DNA from 4 places in the Moritella yayanosii genome. Region 4 is predicted to be linked to each of the others. Evidence: predicted binding sites of a transcription regulator. Region 4 holds the regulator's gene; each other region holds the start of a gene.
What was found. The regulator sigma-54, encoded in region 4, starts transcription at its own class of promoters, with help from an activator protein. The targets are predictions, from matches to a motif close to GTTGGCACGNNNNTNGNNT.
Positions count from the first base shown of each region.

Region 1: the regulator sigma-54 is predicted to act here: its motif matches at 1,362-1,380, upstream of glnA (glutamate--ammonia ligase).
Region 2: the regulator sigma-54 is predicted to act here: its motif matches at 1,710-1,728, upstream of flgA (flagellar basal body P-ring formation chaperone FlgA).
Region 3: the regulator sigma-54 is predicted to act here: its motif matches at 1,248-1,266, upstream of MORIYA_RS18085 (NarK family nitrate/nitrite MFS transporter).

Region 1 is NZ_LS483250.1:3,151,747-3,154,966, reverse strand. Features, by position in the region: gene typA (translational GTPase TypA) at 1-936, opposite strand, end outside; gene glnA (glutamate--ammonia ligase) at 1,457-2,866, shown strand; gene MORIYA_RS14610 (DUF4124 domain-containing protein) at 2,988-3,220, shown strand, end outside.
Region 2 is NZ_LS483250.1:4,103,575-4,106,794, forward strand. Features, by position in the region: gene MORIYA_RS19140 (L-serine ammonia-lyase) at 1-1, shown strand, start outside; gene MORIYA_RS19145 (flagella synthesis protein FlgN) at 57-485, opposite strand; gene flgM (flagellar biosynthesis anti-sigma factor FlgM) at 506-820, opposite strand; gene flgA (flagellar basal body P-ring formation chaperone FlgA) at 896-1,597, opposite strand; gene MORIYA_RS19160 (chemotaxis protein CheV) at 1,763-2,698, shown strand; gene MORIYA_RS19165 (CheR family methyltransferase) at 2,751-3,220, shown strand, end outside.
Region 3 is NZ_LS483250.1:3,884,970-3,888,189, forward strand. Features, by position in the region: gene MORIYA_RS18080 (PstS family phosphate ABC transporter substrate-binding protein) at 52-1,029, shown strand; gene MORIYA_RS18085 (NarK family nitrate/nitrite MFS transporter) at 1,325-2,785, shown strand; gene MORIYA_RS18090 (glycine cleavage system protein R) at 2,907-3,220, opposite strand, start outside.
Region 4 is NZ_LS483250.1:3,313,211-3,316,430, reverse strand. Features, by position in the region: gene lptB (LPS export ABC transporter ATP-binding protein) at 1-436, shown strand, start outside; gene MORIYA_RS15385 (RNA polymerase factor sigma-54) at 485-1,999, shown strand; gene hpf (ribosome hibernation promoting factor) at 2,031-2,318, shown strand; gene rapZ (RNase adapter RapZ) at 2,519-3,220, shown strand, end outside.

The sequences.
Region 1 (3,220 bases), 160 kb from region 4:
TTGGAACGTCATTGTTACAGTTGGTTCATCAACTGATAATGGTGGTAGCGCGTCAACATTGTTCTGTGCACAGATAGTGTCAGAAATTTTAAGATCGCCTAAGCCAGTTATTGCAATGATATCGCCCGCTTCTGCGAGTTCAACATCATGACGTTCAAGACCTAAGTAACCTAATACTTGGCCAACTTTACCTTTACGCTGTTTACCGTCAGAACCAACAACAGTAACTTGTTGATTTACTTTAACAGTACCACGCGTTATACGGCCAACACCGATCACACCAACATATGCGTTGTGATCAAGTTGCGAGATTTGCATTTGGAAATCACCGTCACGATCGCCTTCAGGTGGAGCAACATGGTCAACAATAGCTTGGAACAAAGGTTCCATGTTTTCAGTTGGTTCTCCTGACTCAGAATTAGCCCAGCCATTTAGTGCAGAAGCGTAAACAACTTTAAAGTCTAACTGTTCATCAGTTGCGCCTAAGTTGTCGAATAAATCAAAGATTTGATCCATAACCCAATCAGGGCGAGCACCAGGCTTATCCATTTTGTTAATAACAACAATTGGCTTAAGACCGTGTGCAAATGCTTTTTGTGTTACGAAACGTGTTTGTGGCATAGGGCCATCAACTGCGTCAACGATCAAACATACACTGTCTACCATAGACATGATACGCTCAACTTCACCACCGAAGTCGGCATGCCCTGGAGTATCTACGATGTTGATGCGGTACTCATTCCACTGAATTGCTGTATTTTTAGCAAGAATTGTAATACCACGTTCTTTCTCAAGATCGTTAGAATCCATTACACGTTCTACATTACCACCACGTGTTTTTAAAGTACCTGATTGTTCTAATAACTTGTCAACTAAAGTGGTTTTACCATGGTCAACGTGAGCGATAATCGCAATGTTGCGTAGTTTATCTAGCACTGTGATGCCTCTGTATATTTTATATGGGTAAAAATTAGGCGGTATTGTAACCGCCTCGCTGTGATCTACCTAGCAAAATTTTGGCTCAGAGTAAAATGATTGCAATTTATTTTATTGAAAAATCGTACGATAAGCAAAAAATTAGTTCATTGTACACAGACAAAATGAATTTAGACTTTATTCAGGTGGTCATTGATGAGGCTTAATATCGCCGGTATTTTATCAATAGCATTTGAAGACGATTTTACTGGTAATCACTGAAAATAAACCATAATATCGATATCAGTAATACCGAATGTATGAGTTTAATGGCGGTAATTACCATTGCACCAAAAAGGTGCGGTAAACGCACAGCATTCGTGCAGCGGCGGACTACACCAACCAACAACATGTACATTAAAACTTTTAAATCAACAACTTAAATAGTTGGCACGTATATGGCATTATTTAGATCATGATTGTTTACAGTCAACCACTTTAAATGAAGCCATCATATTGATGACACCGGAGGTTATTTATTATGTCAGCAGAAAGCGTATTAGCTCTAATTAAAGAACAAGACGTTAAATTTGTAGATTTACGTTTTACAGATACGAAAGGTAAAGAGCAGCACGTTTCTCTACCACATCATCAGATTAATGCCGGCTTCTTTGAAGATGGCAAAATGTTTGATGGTTCATCAATTGAAGGTTGGAAAAGCATCGACGAATCAGACATGATTTTAATGCCCGATCCAGCAACAGCCGTACTTGACCCATTCACAGAAGTAACCACTCTGAACATACGTTGTGACGTACTAGAGCCTGCAACAATGCAAGGTTATAGCCGTGACCCTCGTTCAGTAGCAAAACGAGCACTTGCATATTTACGCTCAACCGGTATCGCTGATGATGTATTCTTCGGTCCGGAACCAGAGTTTTTCCTATTTGATGATGTTAAATACAAAACTGACATGTCCGGTAGCATGTACAAAATTGACGCTGAAGAAGCAAGCTGGAACTCTGATAAAGAGTACGAAGGCGGCAACATGGGTCACCGTCCAAGCGTTAAAGGTGGTTACTTCCCTGTATCACCGGTTGACTCTGCACAAGACATCCGTAGCGCAATGTGCCTAATAATGGAAGAAATGGGCTTAACAATTGAAGCTCATCACCATGAAGTTGCAACTGCAGGTCAAAACGAGATCGCAGCACTATACAACTCAATCGTTGAAAAAGCGGACGAAGTTCAAATTACCAAATATGTTATCCATAATGTGGCTCACGCTTACGGCAAAACAGCAACATTTATGCCTAAGCCACTGGTAGGCGATAACGGTTCAGGTATGCATTGTCACCAATCACTACAGAAAAATGGCGAAAATATTTTTGCTGGTGATCTGTATGGCGGCCTATCTGAAATTGCACTTTATTACATTGGTGGTATCATCAAACACGCAAAAGCAATTAACGCATTTGCTAACCCAACAACTAACTCGTACAAACGTTTAGTTCCTGGTTTTGAAGCACCCGTAATGCTAGCTTATTCAGCGCGAAACCGTTCTGCATCAATCCGTATCCCAATCGTACCATCACCGAAAGCGACCCGTATTGAAGTACGTTTCCCAGATCCAGCAGCAAATCCATATTTAGCATTCTCTGCAATGTTAATGGCGGGTATTGACGGTATTAAAAACCGCATTCACCCTGGTGATGCCATGGATAAAGATTTATACGACCTGCCAGCAGAAGAAGCAGCTGAAATTCCACAAGTTGCCTCTTCACTACAAGAAGCACTATCCGCACTCGATACTGACCGTGATTTCTTAACGGCTGGTGATGTAATGGCTGACGATACTATCGATGCTTACATTGCAATAAAAGCACAAGAAGTTGAAAGACTGAACATGACAACTCACCCAATTGAGTTTGAAATGTACTACAGCGTATAATTTGTTATTCATACAAATTAATCTAAAAAAACCCGCTATTTAGCGGGTTTTTTATTTGTTAATTTCATGTAACTAGGTGAGAATAACCATATAAATCAATAAAAACAGACAGGATGTCGCTATGCAACACGTTATGTTATTAATATTAATACTCACAAGCCATGCCAGTGTCGCCGCTATTTATCAATGGACTGATGAACAAGGTATCACCCATTTTTCTGATAACGAAAGTAAACCTGAATCTGCCACAGAAATTGATGTGAAACTCACACCGCCGTCTATAGCATCACTGATTCAATCAAGAACACCAGCAGCAAGTGCTGCAAATACAAGTAATACTGACATGCTTTTAAT
Region 2 (3,220 bases), 790 kb from region 4:
ATGAGTGTTCGCATATTAAGAGGTGCTAAGTAAGCAGTATTAATCAGATCGCTGAATTACGATTTGAAAGACATACCAAGCGTAGCGAAAGATCCGCGAGTACGGCCTAACTTGTCATAGGTAATATTGTTACGTGAGCGACTACGGATAATGATATCGGTTAGTCGTTTGGTATTACGCAGATTGAGCTCAATGAGTTTACCATTCACGTCATTCAATTCTTGGCATTGAGAGAGTTCGGTTTCAATTTGTTGTTTTTGAGCAAGATAGGTAGTCAGTAATGCTGCAGCATCCGCATGCTGACTGATTTTTACATCGAGCTCGGCAATTTGGGTTATCTGCTGCTGTTTTTTTTGACTGAGCTTTTCTAAAGCTGTGACATCTCGTGACTCTAGCGCTGATCTTTCAGCGGTTAATAGAGTCAGTAACTGTTCTATATAAGAAACTTGTAAACCAAGTAATTCAGGTAATGTTGTTATTGTCATCTGTATTTACAATGTACTGGTTATGCGAGTAAAGATTCGAAGCTAGACATGTTCTTTGCTAATTTATTCGCATCTATTTGATAGCTACCATCGGCAATGGCTTTTTTCAAACTTTCAACTTTCGACTCGTTAACGGGTGTACCTTGAGCTAAATCATGTTCCATAGCGGTCAAACTTTTGGCTTGTGATGTAATGTTAACCGAGTCACCTTGTGCTATTCGTTGCGGTGAAGCTTGAACAGAATTACCCGCGCGAACGTTGGCTTTCTGCTGCGCACTTCGCGCTTGGTCCAGCTGGAGACTACGATTATTTAAATTGGTTAAATTTATGGCCATTTTTCTGTACCTATTGAATAGTAAACAGGTGTACTAAAATATTATCGACGCATGACAATAAAACTTTAGCATAATTTAATAGTTTATTTGGACGATACCTGCTGCTTGGACAACACCTGAAACAATTCGTTTCGATTTACTGTTACGTACCTTGATCTTTTCACCCAGAATGCCGTTAGCCAAAGCTATACCATCAGTTTTTACGGTTAGATTTCCAACTGAACTGGTAATTGTAACGTTTTCGCCTTTACACACAAGACAAATATCGCGTGTTGAGATCATTTGAGCATTCGACAGTTGCCTTTTTAAGCGCGCGTTATTAACAAAAGCTAAATCTGAAATATAACCAGAGCGTAATAATACCCGGTTCATATATTCAATTTTAGTATTGTGTTGAGTTAATAGGCTACCTTTTGATAAAGGTCGGTTACTAACCACGACCGGTACTAGTCGAATAATCTTTATCTGCACATGAAGTTGCCAATTATCAGTGCTATCACAACGTATCTTCACAGTCGCTGAACGTTGTAAGCTTTTATTGCCGACTAACTCTGCTGATATATTACCTTTACACTGACTAACTGTTATTCTGCGGTCAATTTTGGTTACTTCTATGCTCACTCTTTCATTTTCAGAGGTAAATAGTTGCGCTTTGATAAAAGATTCCGCAAACTTCTCAAGCGCTTGATGTTTATCTGTTGTTGCGTGAGCAAGTGGACTATAACTAACTACACTGAAACAATAGAACAGCAGTAACGATAAAATATATTTAAGCATTTTGGTTTCTAAGCCGATATAAGATTAAAGACTACGTATAAAACGATTTAAGAGCCAATATTTTGACTGCTTAACGCGTAGGCTATCAATTAAAATGAATAATACAGTGGTAAAGCAATATTTAAGCCACCTTGATAATAAGCTACATTTACCTGGGGATGGATAATGGCAGGATTACTCGATACGGTCAATCAACGCACACAGTTGGTAGGACAAAACCGTCTAGAATTACTTATGTTTCGTTTAAACGGGCGTCAGCGTTTTGGTATCAATGTATTTAAGGTAAAAGAAGTACTGCAATGTCCACACCTCACAATTTTACCTAAGCTGAATAGCGTTGTTCGCGGTGTTGCCCATATTCGTGGTAAGACTATTTCCGTGATTGACTTAAGCTTGGCGACGGGCGGTCGTCCTATTGAGGATTTAAGCAAAGCGTTTATTATTATTTCTGAATATAATCGTTCAATACAGGGGTTTTTAGTCGGTGGCGTTGAACGTATTATTAATATTAACTGGGAAGCCATTTTACCGCCGCCAAAAGGTACAGGTAAATTTAGTTATTTAACGGCCGTTACAGAGGTCGATAACGAGTTAGTAGAAATACTTGATGTGGAAAAAATCCTGCATGAAGTGGCACCGGTAAAAACGGATGTCAGTGCTGAAATTTTAGCATCAGCCACGGAAATCGATAAGAAAGCTATAGAAAAAGTGATCCTGGTTGTGGATGATTCAAGTGTGGCGCGTAACCAGATCAAAAAAGCCGTTTCTGATCTTGGTTTTAAGATAGTATTAGCCAAAGATGGTCGTGATGGTTTAAATCAGTTACGGAAAATGGCATTAGACGCACCTATCTCCGATCTGGTTGCTTTAATGATTTCGGATATCGAAATGCCGGTAATGGATGGTTATACCTTGACTGCGGAAGTCCGAAATGATCCGAAATTAAGTGATTTGTACGTTATCTTGCATACCTCATTAAGTGGTGTATTTAATCAGGCGATGGTGGAAAAAGTAGGAGCGAACGACTTTATTGCCAAATTTAATCCGGATGAGCTAGCGGGTGCGGTATTAAAGGCATTAAAAGCAGCTGACCCTAGCTAAGTGTTCTGTAATATTGAATACATATATTTTAAAATAGAAAGTGAGTAAAATAGTGCAAACATTGTCAAATGAAGTTTATACCCGTTTTAGTGAATTTCTTGAGATTCAGTGCGGTATTGTATTAGGGCAAAATAAACAATATTTAGTTAAAAGTCGTTTATTGCCACTATTGGCAAAACATAAGATGACAAATTTAACTGAGCTAGTACAAAAATCGATGACCATGTTAGCGCGGGATTTACGTAATGATGTTGTTGATGCGATGACCACCAATGAAACGTTATGGTTTCGTGACGTGTATCCGTTTGAATATTTACAAGCTAAGCTCTTACCTGAGTTTATCAATAAAGGTCAGCCAGTAAAAATATGGTCAGCGGCATCGTCGTCTGGCCAAGAACCGTTTTCAATTGCGATGTCAGCGATTGAAACGCAGGAAAAGCTCAAGCGTTTAGTGAAGCCTAATGTACAAATTGTCGGTACGGATATTTCACCAACCATGATTAAGTACTGTAAAGAAGGTAT
Region 3 (3,220 bases), 570 kb from region 4:
TACCTTGTAGTCATAGACACAAAATAAAAAATTATACTTGGAGAAGTAAAAATGAATATTAAACAAATTGTTGTAGCATTAGGGATATCAATGACAGCAATCGCTTCACAAAGCGCATTGGCAGCAGGTCTAGACCCTAAATTACCAGAATATAAAAAAGTAAGCGGAATCTCAGGTAATCTATCTACAGTTGGTTCAGACACACTCGCCAACATGATGACGTTGTGGGCTGAAGAATTCAAATATACTTACCCGAGTGTTAATGTTCAAATTCAAGCTGCTGGCTCTTCGACTGCGCCTCCGGCTCTTACTGAAGGTACGTCACAATTCGGTCCAATGAGCCGTAAAATGAAGTCTAAAGAAATAGAAGCGTTTGAAAAACGTTATGGTTATAAGCCAACCGCCATCCGTGTTGCTATCGATGCACTGGCGGTATTCGTCCATAAAGATAACCCGATTAAAGGTTTAACCATTGCTGATGTCGATGCAATCTTCTCAAGTACACTAAAATGTGGTGAAGCTAAGCGTATTGAACGTTGGGGTGAACTTGGGTTACAAGGTTCTTGGGCTGAGCGTGATATCCAATTGTTTGGTCGTAATTCCGTATCGGGTACTTACGGTTACTTTAAGAAGAAAGCGCTGTGTAAAGGCGATTTTAAAAATAACGTCAATGAACAACCGGGTTCAGCATCTGTTGTCCAGTCGGTATCATCATCGCTAAATGCAATTGGTTACTCAGGTATCGGTTACAAAACATCGGGTGTACGTGCAGTAGCGCTGGCGAAAAAAGGCACGAACTACATAGCAGCATCACTCGATAACGCGGCATCAGGTAAATATCCACTGTCTCGTTACCTATACGTTTATGTTAACAAGAACCCAAATAAGTCATTATCACCAATGCAAACAGAGTTCTTAAAATTCATGTTATCGAAACAAGGTCAGAAAATCGTAGTGAAAGATGGTTACGTTCCACTACCGAACTCAGTAACATCAAAAGACCTTAAGAAAGCGGGTATTACACTGTAATATTGGTTACTTAGGTTAAATGATGCAAAGCCCGCTACGTAGCGGGCTTTTTGCTGCCTGTTTATTGCTATGTCTGAGTTTGGAGATCTTGCTCACAAAATGATACATTGCTCACATTTTGTCACCATCTTGGTGCAAATTTTTCTATGTCGGTCTATACACTTTCAAGGTGAAGTTGTAAGTTGTTGATAATTAGTGTTTTTATTTTGTTTTATTAAGTTGGCCTTAGTATTGCTTTGTTCTAGATAAGATAAAATTTTTTAAACTTTGTTTTTATATCTTAGAGGGAATTTTTATGGGACAAGAAAAATTTAATATATTGTCTTTTTCAGGGAAGATGAAAACCTTACATCTATCGTGGATGGCATTTTTTATTACGTTTGTGGTCTGGTTTAATGCCGCACCGTTAATGTTGGCGATTAAAGACAGCATGGGACTTACCACGGAAGAAGTGAAAACATTACTGATTCTAAACGTTGCTTTAACCATCCCTGCTCGGGTGATTATTGGTATGTTGACCGATAAATACGGACCTCGGCTTGTTTATTCTACGTTATTAGCAGTCTGTTCAATTCCATGCTTTATGTTTGCGTTGGCGACTACATTTGAACAATTGGCAATAGCGCGTTTCATGATGGGCTTGATTGGTGCTGGCTTTGTGGTTGGTATCCGTATTGTCAGTGAATGGTTTCCTGCTAATGAACTCGGTACTGCAGAAGGTATCTATGGTGGCTGGGGTAACTTTGGTTCTGCTGCCGCGGCATTCACATTACCCACAGTGGCATTATTGTTTGGTGGTGAAGATGGCTGGCGTTATGCGATCGCCATTACCGGTTTAATGAGCCTGCTATTTAGTGTGGTGTACTATTTTAATGTCACTGACACACCCAAAGGTGCGACTTATTTCCGTCCTAAAAAAGGCGGCGCAATGGAAGTTACCAGTAAAGGCGATTTCTATTTACTGCTGTCCATGAAGTTACCTATGTATCTCACATTGGGTCTATTAGCGTGGAAATTATTACAGGTTAGTATGTTTACCGAGACAACCACTAATGCGATTTATATTGGCTTAGCGGTGTTGTATGTACTCGATTGCTGGAAAACCTACCAGGTAAATTGCGATATTTTTGTTAACGATGTCCCTGAAATGGAACGTTATAAATTTAAACAAGTCGCGGTACTGAACGTATTATATTTTTCTACATTTGGTTCAGAATTAGCGGTTATTTCTATGCTGCCGTTATTCTTTGCGGAAACATTCGGATTAGGGATGGCGGAAGCGGGTATGGTTGCTGCGTCTTACGCTTTTATGAACCTTATGTCACGTCCAGGTGGCGGTTGGATCAGTGATCGCTTTGGTCGTAAGAAAACCTTATTGATTTTAACCGCTGGTTTAGCCGTTGGTTATTATGCAATGTCACAGATTACGGCTACTTGGTCATTGCCATTAGCGATCGCCACCGCCATGGCATGTTCATTCTTCGTGCAAGCCGGTGAAGGTGCGGTATTTGCTGCAGTACCTATGATTAAACGTCGCCTAACGGGGCAGATCGCAGGTATGACAGGTGCTTATGGTAATGTCGGTGCGGTATTCTATTTAACGCTGTATTCAATCGTATCAACGCAAATGTTCTTTTACGCCATTGCGATCACTGCGGTCATTGGTTTTATGGCCTTATTCTTAATGGAAGAGCCAAAGGGTCATATTGCGGAAGTAGATGAAGACGGTAAGGTGACGTTAATTAATGTGTCATAAATAGCGTTAATAACAGTTAAGCGTTATTGAAGTGCGGCGTCATTATCATGGTTTGGTAATGGCGCCGTATTGTTTGTGGCTTGTTATTCGCGACGATTTATTCGACATTATTGGTCAGTCATTAGAAGCCGGTCATTTCAGCTTCTAGTGTCGCTGAGATGTTTGTTAATGCAACATGGAATTTATCATGGTCGAGGTTGTCCGGTAGTGCTAATTTTAGTTTGGCATAAAATTGATTATTATCCGATTGCCATAAGTCTTTACAGTGTGTTGTTATCGCTTTTAATTCAATGCCGTGCTGTGTGAGCACTTGAGATACTTCGTGAATAATGCCTGGGCGATCACGGTCTTGAATAATGAGACAAGGAGACTGTTGCCAAATACTTTGATTTTTACCTTCAGCGAAATTAATAGTCAGGCCTGGGATCAGGCTTA
Region 4 (3,220 bases):
AAATATCATGGCAATTTTAGAGTTGCGCCCAGAGTTAAGCCGTTTTCAGCGAAAAGAGAAATTAGAAGAATTACTTGAAGAGTTTCATATTACCCATATCCGCGATAGTTTAGGGATGAGCTTATCTGGTGGTGAACGCCGCCGAGTTGAAATAGCCCGCGCACTGGCAGCTGATCCTAAATTCATTTTATTAGATGAACCCTTTGCGGGTGTTGATCCTATCTCGGTTGGCGATATTAAAAAAATCATTCAACATCTGCGCGACCGTGGTTTAGGGGTATTAATTACCGACCATAACGTACGTGAAACACTGGATGTATGTGAATACTCTTATATTGTCAGTCATGGGCACTTAATTGCGTCTGGCACTTCAGAAGAGATTTTATCCAACGCAAAAGTGAAAGAAGTATACCTTGGAGATCAATTCCGACTATAGTTTGATATTGATACATAGCCGCATTAAGGAAGAGAGAGTAGTCGTTAGATGAAGCCATCATTACAACTTCGTATGAGTCAAACTCTGGCAATGACGCCACAGTTACAACAAGCTATTCGATTATTACAATTATCGACCTTGGAGTTACAGTTAGAGATCCAAGAAGCGTTAGACAGTAATCCGCTACTGGAACAAGAAGATCCCAACACCACGCCGTCAAATGATGCAGAAAGTAGTGACGCACACAACGCGGATAACGCGGATAATAATGACGCGATTACCGATAGCAGCCAAATCGAAGTCAGTGATGCCCTCGCCAGTGATTCCATCCCTGATGAACTGCCTACTGACAGTAATTGGGATGACGTCTATACCCCACAAATACAAAATCACAGCGGCGGCAGTGCCGGTATTGATGGACTTGATCAGGTTTACCAAGGTGCAACCAGCGAAGGTTTATACGAACATCTTATGTGGCAAATGGAATTAACCCCATTTACTGATATCGATCGCGCCATTGCCGTCGCTATTATTGACGGCATCGATGATCATGGTTATCTCAATCAAAGCTGCGAAGAGATCCTGCACAGCGTGGTTCTCGGCCACCAAGAACACGATGATAATAACGAAGATCAACTGGAATTAGATGAAGTCGAAGCGGTATTAAAACGTATTCAACATTTTGATCCTATCGGTGTAGCAGCCCGCTCACTACAAGAATGTTTATTGATCCAACTTCGACATTTGCCTAAAAATACCCCTTGGTTATCAGAATGCCAACAAATAATTCAATCCCATATGGATTTATTGGGCAATCGCGACTACCGTCAATTAAGTCGTAAAACAAAATTAAAAGAACCACAACTTAAAGAGATCATGCAATTAATTCAGAGCTTGGAACCAAGACCAGGTAATGTGATTGATCAGTCGGAAGGGCAGTATGTTATTCCCGATGTATTAGTCAAGAAAAAAAATAACCAGTGGATAGTCGACTTAAATCCTGACATTGTGCCAAGATTAAGAGTGAACACTGAATATTCTCATCTGTCGACTGGTAAGCGTAATAGTAGCGATGGGCAGTTTATTCGCGCTCATGTGCAAGAAGCAAAATGGTTTATTAAAAGCCTAGAAAGCCGTAATGAGACATTATTAAAAGTAACAAAGAGTATTGTTCAACGCCAAGTAGATTTCTTTGAATATGGCGATGAAGCCATGAAACCTATGGTACTGAATGATATTGCAGAAGAAGTCGAAATGCACGAGTCGACAATTTCGCGGGTAACAACGCAGAAATTTATGCATACACCACGTGGTATTTTTGAACTTAAGTTCTTCTTTTCAAGTCACGTCAGTACGGACAATGGCGGTGAATGTTCATCCACCGCGATTCGGGCATTAATTAAAAAGTTGGTGGCGGCAGAAAATGCCATGAAACCACTAAGTGATAGCAAGATTGCTGATTTACTTGCTGCTCAAGGTATCAAGGTGGCTCGACGTACGATCGCAAAATACCGAGAAGCACTGAGCATACCACCATCTAATCAGCGCAAGAGTCTTTTATAGCACTCACCCTACCTTCATAAGGGAGACATATATGCAAATTAATTTAACCGGTAGACATGTAGACATTACAGATTCACTGAAAGATTACATTGATAGCAAGTTTTCCAAATTAGAGCGGCATTTTGAGCACATTAACAATATTCATGTGATCTTAAATGTCGAAAAATTACTGCAAATCGCAGAAGCAAAAATACATCTAAATGGGGGTGAAATCTTTGCCGTACATGAACATAACGACATGTATGCTGCAATTGATGGCTTACTGGATAAGCTCGACCGCCAAGTGATTAAGCATAAAGAAAAATTAATTCGCCATTAATTTTAGTCCACAACAAATAACCTAAAGGAAAAACCCTTTTCCTTTAGGTATTCATGTTCCTGACATAATTAAAACATATCATATCCAAATCAATTGCGGGATAATGAGCACATATTTTATATCGAGGACAGAGTAAAAATTAGCCAGCTAACTTTTACTCTGTCCTCGATATATTCGCTGCGCAGATGTGAGGACAAAAAATGAAGTTAATAATAGTCAGCGGCCAGTCCGGATCCGGTAAATCAATTGCATTACGGGTACTTGAAGATTTAGGCTACTATTGCGTAGACAACCTGCCAGTGACATTACTCCCACAACTACTGCAAACCTTAAATTCCAAAACTGAACAAGTAGCAGTCAGTATTGATGTACGTAATTTACCGAAAGAAAAACAAGAATTAAACGATATTATAGCGGAGCTAAAAGCCAGTACTGAACTAACCAGTTTATTTCTGGATACTAACCAATCTGTCCTTATTAAACGCTACAGTGAAACACGTCGCCTGCATCCATTAACAAAAGACGACTTGTCACTCTCGCAAGCAATTGAAATGGAACAACAGCGCTTACGTCCTTTAGCCTTACTTGCAGATCTGAAAATAGATACCTCTGAGCTTAATATTCATGAACTCAGTGAACAAATCAAAGAACGTATTTTAGGCAAGAAAAAAAACCAACTGGTCTTAGTCTTCCAATCATTTGGTTTTAAACATGGCTTACCAATGGATGCAGACTATGTATTCGACGTACGCTTTTTACCAAATCCACATTGGATCCCAGAATTAAAACCTTACACAGGGCTTGATGAACCGGTCATTAACTACCTCAGTCAACAACCGGAAGTGATCAGCTTTGCGCTGCAAATTGAAAATCTATTAACGACCTGGTTACCGCTGCTGGAA